Regions from separate parts of the Streptomyces sp. NEAU-W12 genome, predicted to be linked through region 3. Evidence: riboswitches for the same ligand, from Rfam matches in the RefSeq annotation. Region 3 holds a riboswitch; each other region holds the start of a gene.
What was found. Region 3 has a riboswitch for cobalamin ahead of ORI94_RS03955 (cobalamin biosynthesis protein). Riboswitches for the same ligand answer to the same signal wherever they lie in the genome.

Region 1: another riboswitch for cobalamin. It lies ahead of ORI94_RS06525 ((2Fe-2S) ferredoxin domain-containing protein); the one in region 3 lies ahead of ORI94_RS03955 (cobalamin biosynthesis protein).
Region 2: another riboswitch for cobalamin. It lies ahead of ORI94_RS06490 (ABC transporter substrate-binding protein); the one in region 3 lies ahead of ORI94_RS03955 (cobalamin biosynthesis protein).

Annotation. Positions count from the first base shown of each region.
Region 1 is NZ_JAPJDM010000004.1:68,168-73,450, forward strand. It holds gene ORI94_RS06515 (hypothetical protein) at 1-702, opposite strand, end outside; cobalamin riboswitch at 838-1,009, opposite strand; gene ORI94_RS06520 (ferric reductase-like transmembrane domain-containing protein) at 1,369-2,355, shown strand; cobalamin riboswitch at 2,537-2,666, shown strand; gene ORI94_RS06525 ((2Fe-2S) ferredoxin domain-containing protein) at 2,730-3,137, shown strand; gene ORI94_RS06530 ((2Fe-2S)-binding protein) at 3,201-3,899, shown strand; gene ORI94_RS06535 (TauD/TfdA dioxygenase family protein) at 4,353-5,283, shown strand, end outside.
Region 2 is NZ_JAPJDM010000004.1:61,453-66,735, reverse strand. It holds gene ORI94_RS06505 (ATP-grasp domain-containing protein) at 1-1,122, shown strand, start outside; gene ORI94_RS06500 (MFS transporter) at 1,115-2,380, shown strand; gene ORI94_RS06495 (class I SAM-dependent methyltransferase) at 2,349-3,098, shown strand; cobalamin riboswitch at 3,154-3,328, shown strand; gene ORI94_RS06490 (ABC transporter substrate-binding protein) at 3,368-4,384, shown strand; gene ORI94_RS06485 (FecCD family ABC transporter permease) at 4,381-5,283, shown strand, end outside.
Region 3 is NZ_JAPJDM010000002.1:381,942-387,224, reverse strand. It holds gene ORI94_RS03970 (class II aldolase/adducin family protein) at 1-635, opposite strand, end outside; gene ORI94_RS03965 (inorganic phosphate transporter) at 835-2,085, shown strand; gene ORI94_RS03960 (hypothetical protein) at 2,119-2,340, shown strand; cobalamin riboswitch at 2,465-2,627, shown strand; gene ORI94_RS03955 (cobalamin biosynthesis protein) at 2,749-3,741, shown strand; gene ORI94_RS03950 (cobyric acid synthase) at 3,738-5,273, shown strand; gene cobN (cobaltochelatase subunit CobN) at 5,270-5,283, shown strand, end outside.

The DNA of each region.
Region 1 (5,283 bases), on a different contig from region 3:
CAGGCACCGCTCGTACTCCTCCCCGCGTCGCCGGTAGTGCTCAAGCAGTCGTCCGGTGACGGCATGGGTGTCCACGGTGCCGGGCTCGGTGACGAAGGCGGTGTGGAAGCCGACGTCCGTGCCCAGCCTCCTCACCACCCGGTGCCGGCCGCTGAGGTGCAGCGCGAACTCGTCCAGGAAGACGCTGTCGGTGCGTTCGATCGCCGCCAGGATCCCGAGCACCACGTCCCCGTCACAGGGCAGAGAGAAAACGTGGAAGAGGCAGCGCAGGGTGGCCACGATGTCCGCGGTCGAACTGGCCATTCCCACGCCCACCCGCAGGTCGGAGTACGCGCTCCACTCGCCCGGCGGCAGGGTGAGGCCGTAGTGCTCCAGGAAGAGCCGGGCCGCGGCCACCGCCTTCTCGCCGAGCGGTGGTGGCTGCGGCGGACCGGCCGCAGCCCCCGGGGTGAAGTACACCCAGGAGTGGAGGTTCACGGGAAAGGACACCACCGCGATGTCCGGATCGGCACCTGCCCGCAGCGGTCCCTGGTACAGCTCGCCCAGGGTGCCGTGGCAGACACCGGACAGGGTGCCGCGGCCCGGCGGCCCCTGTTCCCCCCGGTCGCGCACGGCCGGGGCCGGCCCGGCCCGTCGCGGTCCGCCGGGCGGCGAGGCGTTCGTGAACCGGCACAGCCGGTGGGCGCTCGCTGGGTCACGCACGCGTTCTCCTCCGTCCCGAGCCCTGCACACCGGAAGGGAAGGAGGCGCGGTCACACGCAAGCCGTGCGACGTCCGCACCGCCGACCCAGTCCACGAGGTCACCGTGCACAGCCCGCGCATGACGCACGGGCGCAGCGGCAGGTTTTCGGACTCGTGGGCGCGCCCGCCGGACATCCGCGGACACCTACCGGCCGTCACTTCCCCGGCCCTGGCACGGGCCCAGTGTCGTTTGACGGCGTTCGTTCCCACTCACCGCTGCGGGACAGTCCCGGATTCCCACCGGGTTCCCTCTTGCGTCGCGCCACCGGACGTCCGGGCGGACGGGCGGCGCGAACCGGCTGCGCGGATCAGCGTAGAGGCACCCGCGCCCCGGCGACAGTGGGGGAACGGCGGTTGTCCTGAATGCGAGTGGTGCGGCAGCCGGGGCGGGGGAGCCGGGCGGTTGCGCGCGCGGGCTGTGCGGCGGTGGCGGATCCGCGGTGCCCACCGGGCCCGGTGAGGAGCCGGGGACGGCGGCCCGCAGCGGACCGGTGAGCTGCCGGCCTTCGCCGTCGCTCCGGGCTCTGGCCGGATCGGGTATCGGTGATGTGCCGTCCCCTCAGCCAGACTGGTTGCCCCACGACACACGCGCACCAACCCTGCGGTGCCAGTGCCCGGGAGGCCCCGATGCTGTCAGACGCGAATCCGGACGAAGACGGGACCGCCGCCCGGCCGGGACGAGAACGCCCGCCCGCCGACCGTGTCGCCCTGCGGGGTGATCTGCGCTCCGCGCTGCCCGACGCCACCGCGGCGGTGGTGGTCACGGCGGCCGTGTTCGTGTTCCTGTACGTGCGTGTGGGCTCGGGCGATTCCGACACGGTCGCGGTCATGCCGTTCATGGCCGACGCCGGTACCTACTGGATGTACCTGCTCAGCCAGGCGTTCGGGTGGTCGGGCCTGCTGTGGGCGTGGGGCACGGTGATGCTCGGACTGCTGCTGTCCGGACCGCGTCCCGCCCGGCTGCCGGTCTCCCGGCGGGTGCTGGAACGCTGGCACCGCACCACGAGCCTGACCACGATGGCCCTGATGCTCGCGCACGCGCTGATGTTCGCGGCGGAACTCGTCCGCTACGAGGCGGAGTCGGGCTGGGCCGAGCGGCTGTGGGCGGGCTTCGCGGACAGCTTCGTGCCGGGCTGGTACGACTCCGGGACCGGCAGGGTCGCCATCCCGCTCGGCCAGGGCGCCCTGTATCTGGCGATCCCCCTGGGCCTGTTGTTCTACGTCCGGCACCGCATCGGAGCGAACGCCTGGCGACGGCTGCACCGGTTCGTCGTCGTCGTGTACGTGCTGAGCGTGTGGCACACCCTGCTGTACGGGACCAACGTCTGGTACGGGGGGTGGCCGCGCACCGTGCTCTGGCTGCTGCAGCTGCCGGTCGCGGTACTCCTGCTGCTCCGGTTGCTGCGGCCGGCCCGCAGGGCCGAGCAACTGGGCACGCCCCGGGGACGCGGGGGGGTGGGCCGGCCGGCCTGGGCGGCGCGGGCGGGTGGACGGCTCGCAGCCGCAGCGGCCGTCGTCGGACTCCTTGTCGTCGTGGTGTCCGGCCGCGACGGAGGACGGGACCGTCCGGCCGAGCCGCCCGCGACGGCACCGCACGCCCAAGAGACGGAATGACGTTCCCGTCCGCGCACGACCCCGACGACCCGACGCGCACCGCGCGTTTGGCCCGGCCCGATTCCGTGAGCACCGCGCACGCCCTGTCCGCCCGGCCGGCCACCTCGGGGACGAGGACGGAGGCCACCGTGGTGCGAGAGCCCGCGCGATGCCATGATGGCCGACGACAAGGCGACGGCGGAACGAGGAAGCCGGTGTGAATCCGGCGCGGTCCCGCCACTGTGATCGGCGAGCGAGCCCCGCACATGACCACTGCCCGCACCAGGGTGGGAAGGCGCGGAGCGCGCATCGACCCGAGAGCCAGGAGACTCACGCGGTCGCCTCCTCGACGTGTCACCGGGGCGGATCTCCCCGGAAGAGAGGAACGATGCCGCATGCCTGACGGCGTGAGCAGGGCCGAAGCGACGTCCGTCGACGTCGCGGCCTCGGAGCCCGCCCCGGCGCCCTGCCGAGTGGTCGTGTGCAGGGACTGCTGCTGTGGCAGCCCGAAGGTGACCGGTGTCGACCACGCGGCGCAGACGGCGCGCCTGCGCGCGGAGGTACCGGTACGGGTGTCCGCGTGCCTGGACGTGTGCGAACAGGCCAACGTCATCGTCGTCCAGCCCTCCGCGGCGGGCCGGGCCGCCGGCGCCCGGCCCGTCTGGCTCGGACTGGTCAACGACCCGGACGCCACCGAGGACATCGCCGCCTGGGCACGCGCCGGCGGACCCGGCGTAGTGCCCCCACCGGACATCCTCGACCTGTACGCCATCACGCCGCCGCGACGGCGTACGGCTTCCTGAGACCGCGCTCGCCCCCTCACCGGCCCTGCGCCGGTACACCCGCCGGAAAGGAAGCGCCCCGACATGACCGAACATGCCCGGGCCTCTGCCGGGGCCGTCGCCGCGGCTCTCCAGGACGTGGCGGCCCTCGGCGGTTTCTTCGCCGTGCACGTCGGTGGCCGGGACGAGGGCTGGCATCCGCTCGACCACTCCTATGCGAGGGGCTTCACCGACCTGGCCGAGGCCGTGGCGCACCGGCACCACACCCGCGAACCGCGGATCGACGTGTCCATCGCCCACCTCGGACACGCGGCACGCCTGTGGTCCCCCGCCCTCGCTTGCGCACTGCTGCACGGGATCGTCCCGGACCTGACGGAACTGCAGCGTGCCGACGACGGACCGGCCCTCCGGCTGCCCCGCCCCGCCGGCTGGCACGCCGAGCGGCTGCCCGAACCCGCTCTCGCCCTCAACGAGCAGGTGATGGGCCATCTGCGAGGGCTCGCGGCCGGACTCCGCGTCAGGATCGCTCCGCGCCTGCTGGACGGGAACGCCGCCTCCGCACTCGTCGGGGCGGCCCATGCCCTGCTGAGGGCCCGCCCCGGGCTGCGCGAGCCGCTGACCGGCCTCACGACCGAGCTGCTGGGTACCGGACGGCTCGCGGGCACGGGAACGATCACCGGGCCCGATCTCACGTTCCGGCGCCGCAGTTGCTGCCTCTACTACCGTGCACCGAACGGCTCGAAATGCGGTGACTGCTGCCTGGCCGGTCGGGACGGGCCATGAGGCGAGCCGCAACCGGAGCGCCGCACCGGCCCACCGGCTCCGCGCAGGCCGGCGTTCCGGCAGGGGTGGACCACCCCGCACGGGGCGGGGCGGACCCCGGTGACGCCGGGCCTCCACGCGTCCGCCGTTTCCTCCCGGTGACGCCCCGTTGACAGAGTGCGGCGCGGATCCCACAATCAGTGCCGTGACCACACACCGGTTCAACACGACGACGGGGCCTCTGCGCGTCCCGGACCGAATCGGCTGTGAACGCTCCGGTCGATAACCGGCTGCCTTTGAGCCGCAGGCTCGACGCACCCCGACCCTGAAACCGGACCGCGCTCCCGTCCTTGCGGCGGACGCCCCGGACATCACCGCCCCGGCCGTCCCGGCCGTTTCCAAGGCCGTCCGCACGCCCGTCTCCCGCGGACGCCGGACACCGCGGCGAAGCGCAGACACGAGAAGGAGCACTTCATGACCGTCACGCACGCTGGTCCGGCCGTCGGCCTGCGCGAAGCGCGCATCCCGCAGGACGGGATGCACGAGGGACGGCGCACACTGCGCCGGCTGCCCGAGGGGCAGCAGGAACGCCCCTACGAACGGTTCGACGTCGTCCCGCAGGCGCGCACGATCGGCGCCGAGATCAAGGGCGTCGACCTCGCACGCCCGCTCGGCCCCGGGCTTCACGAGGAACTCAACCGGGCCCTGCTGGAGTGGAAGGTGCTGTTCTTCCGCGGCCAGCACCTCACCTCCGACCAGCAGCGCGCCTTCGCCGGCCACTGGGGCGAGCTGGAGACGAACCCGCTGCTCGCCACCGGTTCCACCGAGGACGTCGTCCGCTTCGACAAGCGTGACCCGGCCACCCCGACCTACGAGAACGTCTGGCACGCCGACGTCACCTTCCGGGAGCGGCCCGCGCTCGGCGCCGTCCTCCAGGTGCGCGAGGTGCCCCCGTTCGGCGGGGACACCATGTGGGCGGACATGGCGGCCGCCTACGACAACCTTCCCCAGGAGGTGAAGGACCGCATCGAGGGCGCCCGGGCCGTGCACGACTTCATCCCCGGCTTCGCCAGGTTCTACGGGCCCGAGCGGCTGATCCCCCATCAGGACCGGTTCCCGCCCGTGGAGCACCCGGTCGTGCGCACCCACCCCGAGACCGGGCGGCGCATGCTGTTCGTGAACACCTCCTTCACCACCCACATCACGGGGATGACCCGCGACGAGAGCGACCGGCTGCTGCGGTACCTCTTCCAGCAGGCGCACGTTCCGGAGTTCCAGGTGCGCTTTCGCTGGCAGCCGGGGGACATCGCCTTCTGGGACAACCGCGCCACCCAGCACTACGCCGTCAACGACTACGGCAGCGGGCGCCGGGTCGCCGAGCGCGTCGCCATCGCCGGCGACCGCC
Region 2 (5,283 bases), on a different contig from region 3:
CCCGCCGACTCCCTCGACGTCCTCGAGACCGACACCTTCGACGTGGAGCGGGTGGCCGGCCTGCTGCACCGGACCCGCGACCTGCGCGGCCTGATCAGTTCCACCGACACCTGGACCCTGGCCGGAGCCGACCTCACCGCCCGCTTCGGCCTGCCCGGCCTCGATCCCGCCGTCCTGCGGCTGACCCGGGACAAGGCTGCCGTACGCGACCGGTTGCACGAGGCCGGGCTCACGCGCGGACGAGCCGTCGAGATCACCGGCTCCGCGGCCGGCACACGGGAACTGCTGCTCAGGGAGGCCGGACTGCCCGCGGTCCTCAAGGACACCGCGGGCACCGGAAGCCAGAACGTCTGGCTGATCCGGACCGTGGGGGAACTGGACGCCGCCCTGGGCGAGGCGGCCGGGCGGCACCTGAAGGGCCGGCTGTTCGCCGAGCCCTACTTCAGCGGCCCGGTGTACAGCGCCGAAACCCTCACCTGGGCGGGCCGCACCCGCCTGCTCGGCGTCGCCAGCAGACTCATGTCACCGGAACCGCACTTCCGTGAGGAGATCACCGCCTTCCCCGTGGCCCTCCCGGAGGACCTGCGGGCGTCGCTGGAGGAGTGGCTCGGTGAGGTGCTGGCCGCCCTGGGGTACACCGACCGCTTCGCACACGTCGAGTTCGTGCTGACCGCCGACGGCCCGGAGGTGGTGGAGGTCAATCCCCGGATCGGCGGCGCGCTGGTCGGCGAGGGCATGTGCCGGGCGCTCGGCATCAACGTGTACGAGGCGATGGTCGAGACCGCTCTCGGCCGCCGGCCCCGCCTGATCGACGCCGCGCCGCCCGGTGGTCCGGCCGTGGCCTTCGTCCTGGGGTACCCGGCCGCACCCGGCGTCTTCACCGGGGTCGCCGGGCTCGACCGCCTGGCGGACATGCCGGGAGCGCCGGCCTGGTACCCGGTCAAGCGGATCGGCGACCCCGTCGAGCACCTGGGCGACAGCCGCGGGTACGCGGGCATCGTCTACGCCGAGGCCGAGACGGCCGAGCTCGCCACACACCGGGCGGTGGCCGCGGCCAACGCCCTGCGCGTGCTCACCCACCCGTTCCCCGACCGCGCCGGACGGAAGGTCTCCGGTGGCTGACCGCACCGCGCGGGAGGCGGGCCCGCGGACCGGGCTGTTCCCGCTCGACGGCCCGCCGCGCTTCCTGCTGCTCAGCTCCTTCCTGATTCCGCTCGGCAGCTTCATGGTCCTGCCGTTCATGTCGGTCTTCCTGCATGAACGGCTCGGTATGAATCTCGGCGCGGTCGGCGCCGTCCTCGCCGTGGCCTCCCTCGTGCAGTTCTCCGGCGGCATCGTGGGCGGGGCGCTGGCGGACCGGATCGGGCTGCGCCGCACGATGCTGTGGGCGCTCCTGGTCCGCACGGCCGGTTTCGTCGGCCTGCTGATGGCGTTGCGCTGGCCGCCGCTGGCTGTCGGCGCGCTGATCCTGACGTGCTGCGGCGCCGCGCTCTACCTGCCGGCCAACAAGGCGTACCTGGTGCACGGCGTGGACGACGAACGTCGTCCGGCGTTCCTGTCGGCGGGCAACGCGGCGCTCAACGCGGGCATGGCCGTGGGCCCTCTGGTCGCCGGGCCGTTCGTACTGTCCTCGCCCGGCTGGCTGTTCGCGGCCGTCACGGCCCTGTTCCTCGCGGTCACGGCGGGCCACGCCCGGCTGCCCGACGCGGACGGGAAAGGGACCTCCACCCCGGACACCGGCCGCAGCGGTCTCCTGGCCGGTGTGGCCGTCGTGCCTTTCGCCGCCAACGCGCTGGCGTTCTACCTCTACTTCCACTTCCAGCACTTCCTGGCGGTGTACGCCGTCGAGCGGGCCTCGAGCGAGTTCTACAGCCTGGTGCTTCTGCTCTGCTTCACGCTGGTCGTCGTCGTGCAGCCCCTCGCCTCCGGCCTGATCCGGCGCACGCCGTACGTCCTCGCCCTGGCCGTCGGTTTCACGGGGCTGGCGGCCGGGCTGGCCCTCCTGGCGATCGGCACCCGTGCGGCACTGCTTGCGGGCGGTGCGCTGATCACCCTGGGCGACATCGTGCTGTTCCTGAAGAACGACCTGGAGGCACTGCGCCGAAGTGCCCGCTCCGACGCCGTGGTCTTCGGTCAGCAGCGGCTGGCCGCGGGCCTGGGCGCCTGCGCGAGCGGTCTGCTGGGCGGGCAACTGTACGGTCTCGGCGAACGGGCCGGGGACACCGGCTCGTTCTGGCTCCTGGCCGCCGCTCAGTGCCTCCTGCTTCCCCTTTTGCTCCTGCCGCTGCGCCACCGCAGGCCACAGCGGCACCTCTCCCACGGAAACGACGAAGGAGCGCTGACGCGGCATGACACGGACGGGTGGGTTCCAGGACGATGACTTCTGGACCGAGTTCCACGACTTCCTCTTCTCCGAGCAGCGCCACCGGCAGGCCGAGGAGCTGCTGGACACCTCTCCCCTGCTGTCCTTCCCGCCCGGATCGCGGGTGCTGGACCTGTGCTGCGGTCCGGGGGTGTTCACCGTGCCGCTCGCCCGCCGCGGTCATGAGGTGACCGGAGTGGACCTCAGCCCGGCCATGCTGGACCGGGCGCGCAAGCGGTCGGCCGACGCCGGCGCCCGGGTCGCCTACGTACGGGCCGACGCGCGCCGGTACGAGGCGCCGGACGGCTTCGACGTCGTCCTCAACATGTTCACGTCGTTCGGGTACTTCGAGGATCCCGACGACAACGTACGCGTGCTGCGCACCATGCACTCCTGCCTGGTCCCGGGCGGCGTCCTGGTCCTGGACCTGGCGGGCAAGGAACTGCTGGCCCGCAGGGTCGCCCCGCCCAAGGTGGTGCGGCGCGGTGACGACCTGATGGTGCAGACCGACACCGTGCTCGACGACTGGGCCCGGTTGCGCAGCGACTGGGTGCTGGTCCGCGGAGAGCGGGTCACGCGGGCCACCCTGGTGTGGTTCGTGTACAGCGCGGTGGAGCTGCGCCGCATGGCCGAGGAGGCGGGCTTCGCCCGCGTGGAGGTCTTCGGCGGTTTCGACGGCCGTCCCTACGACGAGAACGCCGAGCGGCTCGTCCTGCGGGCTGTCCGCGAGACCTGACGGGAGTGGGGGCGTACGGCCGATCCCGTACGCCCTTTCGCCCCCGCCCCAGGGAAACGTAGTATCACGTGGTCATCGCCGCGACGGGAGACAGGAAGCCGGTGCGAATCCGGCACGGTCCCGCCACTGTGACCGGGGAGCGCCCCTCCGACACGCCACTGCGCACCGCGCGGGAAGGCGGGGGGAACGTCGATCCGGGAGTCAGGACACTGGCCTGTCGCGGGCCCGTCCCGAGGAGCGCGGACTCCAGGAGGCTTCACGTGTTTCCCCTGCTCACCCCTGCGCGAAAGCGCCGGTCCCTTCGCACGACGGCCGCGGCGGTCGCGCTGTCGGCGGCCCTGCTGACCGCCGGCTGCGGCTCGTCCGGCGACGGCACCGGCGACGCGGGGGCCACCGCGGCCGCGGCCGAGGGCTTCCCCGTCACCATCGACAACTGCGGTGTGCGCACGACGTACGACGCACCGCCGTCCCGGGTGGTCACCGTCCACCAGCACCCCGCGGAACTGATGCTCGCCCTCGGTCTGAAGGACCGCATGGTGGGCACCGCCTTCCCCGACTCGGCCGTCCTGCCGAACCTGAGGGAGGACTTCGAGGCGATACCGGAACTCGCCGAGAGGGAACCGTCGTTCGAGAAGATCCTCGACACCGGACCCGACTTCGTCTACGGCGGCTACGGCAGCGCCTTCGCCGAGAACGAGGGCCGCTCCCGCCAGGCGTTCGCCGATGCCGGCATCGACACGTACCTCAACCGCGAGTACTGCGGCAAGAAGCAGCTGACGATGGAGGACACCTACGCCGAGATCCGCACCATAGGCCGGATCTTCGACGTGTCCGACCGTGCCGACGAACTGGTCGCCGACCTCCGGGGCAGGGTCGGCGAGGCCGCGTCCGCCGTCGGAGGGGAGCCGGAGGTACCGGTCTTTGTCTACGACAGCGGCGACAAGAGCGCCTTCACCGCGGGCGGCAAGGGCCTGGGCACCGAGCTGATCCGGCTGGCCGGCGGGAGGAACGTCTTCGCCGACCTCGACGAGGTCTTCGGTGACGTCTCCTGGGAACAGGTGGTCGAGCGCCGGCCCGAGGTGATCGCCCTCTACGACTACGCCGGCGCCGGCAGCGTCGAACAGAAGAAGGAGTTCCTGCTCTCCCAGCCCGCCCTCGCCGACGTGCCCGCCGTCGAGAACGAGCGGTTCGTCGTCCTGCCGCTGACCGCGACCCTGATCGGTATCCGGTCGGCGTACGCGGTCGAGGACCTGGCCCGCGGGCTGCATCCGCAGAGCTTCCGGTGACGGGCACCGTCACCGGGGCCCCCGCCGGCCCGGTTTCGGCAAAGGGGCGCGAGGAGGGCCGCACGGCCATGACCGGCGTCCTGCTCGTGCTGGCCGTCCTGCTCGTGGCCTCCGCGACGGCGGGCCTGGCCATCGGTTCGGTCCGGGTACCGCCCGGCCAGGTCTGGGGCATCGTGACGCACGCGCTGGGCGCCGACTGGACGCGGCAGGACTGGTCCGGCGCACGGGAGACCATCGTGCTGGACGTACGGGCGCCGCGCGTCCTGCTCGGGGCCGTGACCGGCGCCGGCCTCGCGGTGGTGGGCACCGCCCTGCAGGCACTGGTCCGCAACCCGCTCGCCGAGCCCTACCTGCTCGGGGTCTCCTCCGGGGCGTCCCTCGGCGCGGTCGCGGTCATCGTCTTCGGGGTCAGCGTCGTCGGCCCCCTCTCCCTGTCCGCCGCCGCGTTCGCCGGTGCGCTCGGCGCGCTGCTGCTCGTCTACTCCACCGCCCGCACCGGCGGACGCATCACCTCGACGCGTCTGGTCCTGTCGGGGGTGGCGATCGCGTCGGTGCTCACCGCCGTGCTCAACCTGCTGCTGCTCACCACCGACCGCGGCAACGAGGCCCGGGCCGTGCTCGCCTGGACCCTTGGCGGCCTCGGTGGCGTCAACTGGGACACTCTGTGGCTGCCGGGGCTGGCGGTGCTGCTGGGGATCGGCGTTCTCCTGGTGCAGGCCCGGAACCTGAACCTGCTGCTGGCCGGTGAGGAGGCGGCGACGACCATGGGGCTGGACGTGGCCCGCTTCCGGGCCCGGATGTTCGTCCTGCTCTCCCTGGTCACAGGCGCCCTGGTCGCGGCGGCCGGCCCGATCGGCTTCGTCGGCCTGATGCTGCCGCACATCGTGCGCCTGTTCGTC
Region 3 (5,283 bases):
TTCGGGGAGCGGCCGGGGACGGACGAGGCGGTCAGCCAGAGCCTGCACATCCACTCCAGCTGGGCGGTGCGGTCGTAGGCCTGGTCGAGGGTCGTGCCGTGGGTGACGGTGCCGTGGTTCTGGAGGAGGCAGCCGGTGCGGTCCTCGAGGGCGCGCAGCATGTTCCCGGCCAGTTCGTCGGTGCCGTAGGTCGCGTACGGGGCCACCCGTACGGGGCCGCCGAGCGCGGCGGCCATGTAGTGGATCGGGGGGAGTTCGTCGACGAGCGTGGAGACGGCCGTCGCGTGCACGGCGTGGGTGTGCACCACCGCGCGGGCGCCGGTCGTGCGGTACACCGCGAGATGCATGGGCAGCTCGCTGGTCGGGACCAGGGTGCCGAGGACCTGCCGGCCGGTGAGGTCGACGCCGGTGACGTCGTCCGGCGCCAGCCGGTCGTAGGGCACGCCGGAGGGGGTGACCAGCACGGTCTCCCCCACCCGCAGGGAGACGTTGCCGGAGGTCCCGACGACGAGCCCGTCCGCGACGGTCCTGCGGGCCGTCCCGACGAGGACGGTCCAGGCGCGGGCCTCCTCGTCGCTCGCCTGCCGCCCCCGCCGCTTCCTCGCGCCCCGCCGGTCGACCTGTCGCTCAGCCATGCCGTGATCCTGCCGGGTGACCGGAATCTCTTCAACGGCGTGCCTTCCGCCCCCGACTGCCCGTCCGCACCCGTCTCCGGCCGGCCATGGAGCCGTCGGATTCATCACAGTCACCCCAATGCCCATCCCAGTTCATCTTCCGTTCATCCAGGTTGCCTACGTTCAACGCGCCAATGACTTCGAACGATTGCCTGGGTAAATGGAAAGCTTCTCGCTGATCCTCGCGATTGTGGTGGTAACCGCACTCGCGTTCGATTTCACGAACGGTTTCCACGACACCGCGAACGCGATGGCGACGACCATTTCGACCGGTGCTCTCAAGCCCAAGGTGGCGGTGGCCATGTCCGCCGTCCTCAACCTGGTGGGCGCCTTCCTCTCCGTGGAGGTCGCCAACACGATCTCCAAGGGCCTCGTCGACGAGGCCGGCATCCGTCCCGAGGTCATCTTCGCCGCACTGGTCGGCGCGATCCTCTGGAACCTCCTGACCTGGCTGGTCGGTCTGCCGTCCAGTTCCTCGCACGCCCTGATGGGCGGCCTGATCGGCGCCACCGTCGCCTCGGCGGGCTTCGGCGCGGTGCACGGCGACGTCCTGGTCACCAAGGTGCTGATCCCCGCGATCGCCGCGCCGCTGGTCGCCGGCCTGGCCGCGATGTTCGCGACCCGGCTGACCTACCGCATGGGCCGCCGGTCGGCCGACAGCAAGGCCTCCGAGAAGGGGTACCGGGCCGGACAGATCGCCTCGGCCGGCCTGGTCTCCCTGGCCCACGGCACCAACGACGCCCAGAAGACCATGGGCATCATCACCCTGGCCCTGGTCGCCGGCGGCACCCTCGCCCCGGACTCCGACCCGCCGATGTGGGTCATCCTCTCCGCGGGCATCGCCATCGCGCTCGGCACCTACCTCGGCGGCTGGCGCATCATCCGCACCATGGGCAAGGGCCTGACCGACCTCCAGCCGCAGCAGGGCTTCGCCGCCCAGACGAGCGCCGCGACGGTCATCCTGGCCTCCTCCCACCTCGGTTTCTCCCTGTCCACCACGCACTCGGTCTCCGGTTCGGTGATGGGTGCGGGCCTGGGCCGCAAGGGCGGTGTGGTCCGCTGGTCGACGGCCACCCGGATGTTCGTCGCCTGGGGTCTGACGCTGCCGGCGGCGGCCCTGGTCGCGGCGATCGCCGAGTGGGTCTGCGGCTTCGGCGGCTGGGGCACCGCCCTCGTCGCCGTCTTCCTGGTCGGATCCAGCGCGGCGATCTGGAAGATCTCCCGGCGCGAGGTCGTCGACCACACCAACGTGAACGGCACCGACGAGACGGACGAGGAGCAGGGCGGCGTCGTGACCGCGGCCATGGCCGCGGTGGCCACCCCGCCGGCGGGCCACGTGAGCGACGAGCTCTCGGCCACCGTCCCGGCCCCCGCCGACCCGACGGCCCCTCCGGCCAGGACCACGGTCTGACCCCCCAGCAGGACGCGAAGGAAGAAGAGCACCATGAAGATCGACTGGGCCGCCCTCGGTTCCGTCTTCGGCGTCAGCCTCGTGGTCACCGTGGCCCTGGTGGCCCTGTTCACCCTGGGCATCACCGGCCTGTCCCGCCGTGAACGGGCCGCGGCCCGGGGCGGGTCCGCGGTCCTCGCGGTCACCGGCGCCTACGCCTGCTTCGCGGCGTGCGCGGCGGCGGTGGCGTACGGGATCTACCTGATCATGGCCTGACGGCCCGTCCGACGGGCGGTGCGGGGCGCGTCGCCTCCGCACCGCCCGTTCGTCGTGCCCGTGCCGCCTTCGGGGTTCACCCCCCGGAAGCCCTCTGTGGGCCTCGGCACACTTCAGCCCCGCAGGTCAACGGCAAGTTGACGGTTCTTCCGGACCATGGTGGACTGCCGGAGCCAATACGGGCGGCAGGAGAGGAAGCCGGTGCGATTCCGGCGCGGTCCCGCCACTGTCACCGGGGTGAACCACCCCGGGAGCCAGGAACTCTCGCCGCCGGTCTCGTCGAACCAGGGCGCGGACACCCTGAGTGAGGACATATCGCCATGCCCGGCTGCCTGTCGAGGTCGACCAGCGACACCCCGCCCCCGCTCGGGGCCACCGCCCGCACCGGATCCCTCCCCGGTTGAACCCATGGGTGGCGATCGCGCGTTCGCGTACGGCGCCGCTGCCGGCCTCCTCGGCGACCTCCTCCTCGGCGATCCCCGCCGCGGGCATCCGGTCGCCGCTTTCGGACGGGCCGCGGCTGCCGTGGAACACATGCTGTGGCGGGACGACCGGGGCCGGGGCGCGCTGCACACCGCCGTCTGCGTCGGCGGGGCCGTCGCTCTGGGGAGCCTGGCCGCACGCTGCGTACGGTCCTCCCCCGCCGCCTCGGTGGCCCTGACCGGCGCGGCCACCTGGGCCGTCGTCGGAGGGACGTCGCTGGCCCAAGAGGCCCGCGCCGTCGGGCGCGCCCTGGAGTCCGGGGACCTCGCGGCGGCGCGGGCACGGCTGCCGCACCTGTGCGGGCGGGACCCGCAGGCGCTGGACGCCGACGGGATCGCCCGCGCGGTCGTGGAGTCCGTCGCCGAGAACACCTCCGACGCCGTGGTGGGCGCCCTGGTGTGGGGGGCCGTCGCCGGTGTGCCGGGGCTGCTCGGGTTCCGGGCCGTCAACACCCTGGACGCCATGGTCGGCCACAGGTCCCCCCGCCACCTGCGGTACGGCTGGGCCTCCGCGCGCCTCGACGACGTCGCCGGGTGGCCCGGAGCGCGACTGACCGCCGTCCTCGCCTCGGCGGCCGGGCCGGACCCCCGGGGAGCGGTGCGGGCCTGGCGCGCGGATGCCGCCGGTCATCCGAGTCCCAACGCAGGGCCCGTGGAGGCGTCCTTCGCGGGCGCGCTCGGCGTGCGGCTCGGCGGGACGCTGTCCTACGCCGGGCGGGTCGAGCACCGGCCCGTCCTCAACGGCGGCGGCCGTGCCGTGACCGTGGCGGACATCGACCGCGCGGTGCGGCTCTCGCGCCGCATCGGCTGGCTGGCGCTCGGTGCCGGCGCCGTCGCACGGCCCGCGGTGCGAGCGGTGACACGGTCGGTGATGCGGACGGCACGCCGTGGGAACCGTGGGAAGGGACGTACGTCATGAGCGGTGGGGGCCTGCTGGTCGCCGGTACGACATCGGACGCCGGCAAGAGCGTGGTGACCGCCGGGATCTGCCGGTGGCTCGTACGGCAGGGCGTCAAGGTCGCGCCGTTCAAGGCGCAGAACATGTCGCTGAACTCGTTCGTGACGCGGGAGGGCGCCGAGATCGGCCGGGCGCAGGCCATGCAGGCCCAGGCCTGCCGGGTGGAGCCGCACGCGCTGATGAACCCGGTGCTGCTCAAGCCCGGCGGGGAACGGAGCAGCCAGGTCGTCCTGCTGGGCCGGGCGGTCGGCGAGCTGAGCGCGCGCGGCTACCACGGCGGGCGGCAGCAGCAGCTCCTGGGCACGGTGCTGGACTGTCTCGCGCAGTTGCGGGGCACGTATGACGCGGTGATCTGTGAAGGGGCCGGCAGCCCGGCCGAGATAAATCTGCGGCGCACCGACATCGTCAACATGGGGATCGCGAGGAACGCCGGGCTCCCCGTCCTCGTCGTCGGCGACATCGACCGCGGCGGCGTCTTCGCCTCCTTCTTCGGCACCGTCGCGCTGCTCTCCCCCGAGGACCAGGAACTGGTCGCCGGGTTCCTGGTGAACAAGTTCCGGGGCGATGTGTCACTCCTCGAACCGGGCCTGGACATGCTGCACGGTCTGACCGGGCGGCGCACCTACGGCGTGCTGCCCTTCCGCCACGGGCTCGGCATCGACGAGGAGGACGGGCTGGCCGTGTCCCTGCGGGGCGCCGTGCGGGAGTCCGCGGTCACCGCGCCGGTCGGCGAGGACGTGCTGCGGGTCGCCGTGTGCGCGGTGCCGCTGATGTCCAACTTCACGGACGTGGACGCGCTGGCCGCCGAACCGGGCGTCGTGGTCCGCTTCGTGGACCGGCCCGAGGAACTGGCCGACGCCGACCTCGTGGTGGTGCCGGGCACGCGCGGCACCGTACGGGCGCTCCAGTGGCTGCGGGAGCGCGGACTCGCCGACGCGCTGAGACGGCGGGCGGCCGAGGGGCGGCCCGTGCTCGGGATCTGCGGCGGCTTCCAGATCCTCGGCGAGCGCATCGAGGACGACGTGGAGAGCCGCGCCGGCCGGGTCGACGGGCTCGGCATCCTGCCCGTACGGGTCCGGTTCGCGCGGGAGAAGACGCTCGCACGGCCCGTCGGGCAGGCCCTCGGGGAGCCCGTCGAGGGCTACGAGATCCATCACGGGGTCGCCGACGTGCGGGGAGGTGAGGTGTTCCTCTCCGACGAGCGAGGGCACGGCCTGGACGGCTGCCGGGTCGAAGCGGCCTGGGGCACGCACTGGCACGGCTCGCTGGAGTCGGACGGTTTCCGCCGGGCCTTCCTGCGCGAGGTGGCCGCCGCCGCGGGGCGCCGTTTCGTGCCGGCCCCCGACACCTCGTTCGCCGCGCTGCGCGAGGAGCAGCTCGACCGGCTCGGCGACCTGATCGAACAGCACGCGGACACGGACGCGCTGTGGCGGCTCATCGAGTCCGGCGCGCCGCAAGGACTGCCTTTCATTCCACCGGGAGCGCCTGCATGAGCACAGTGTT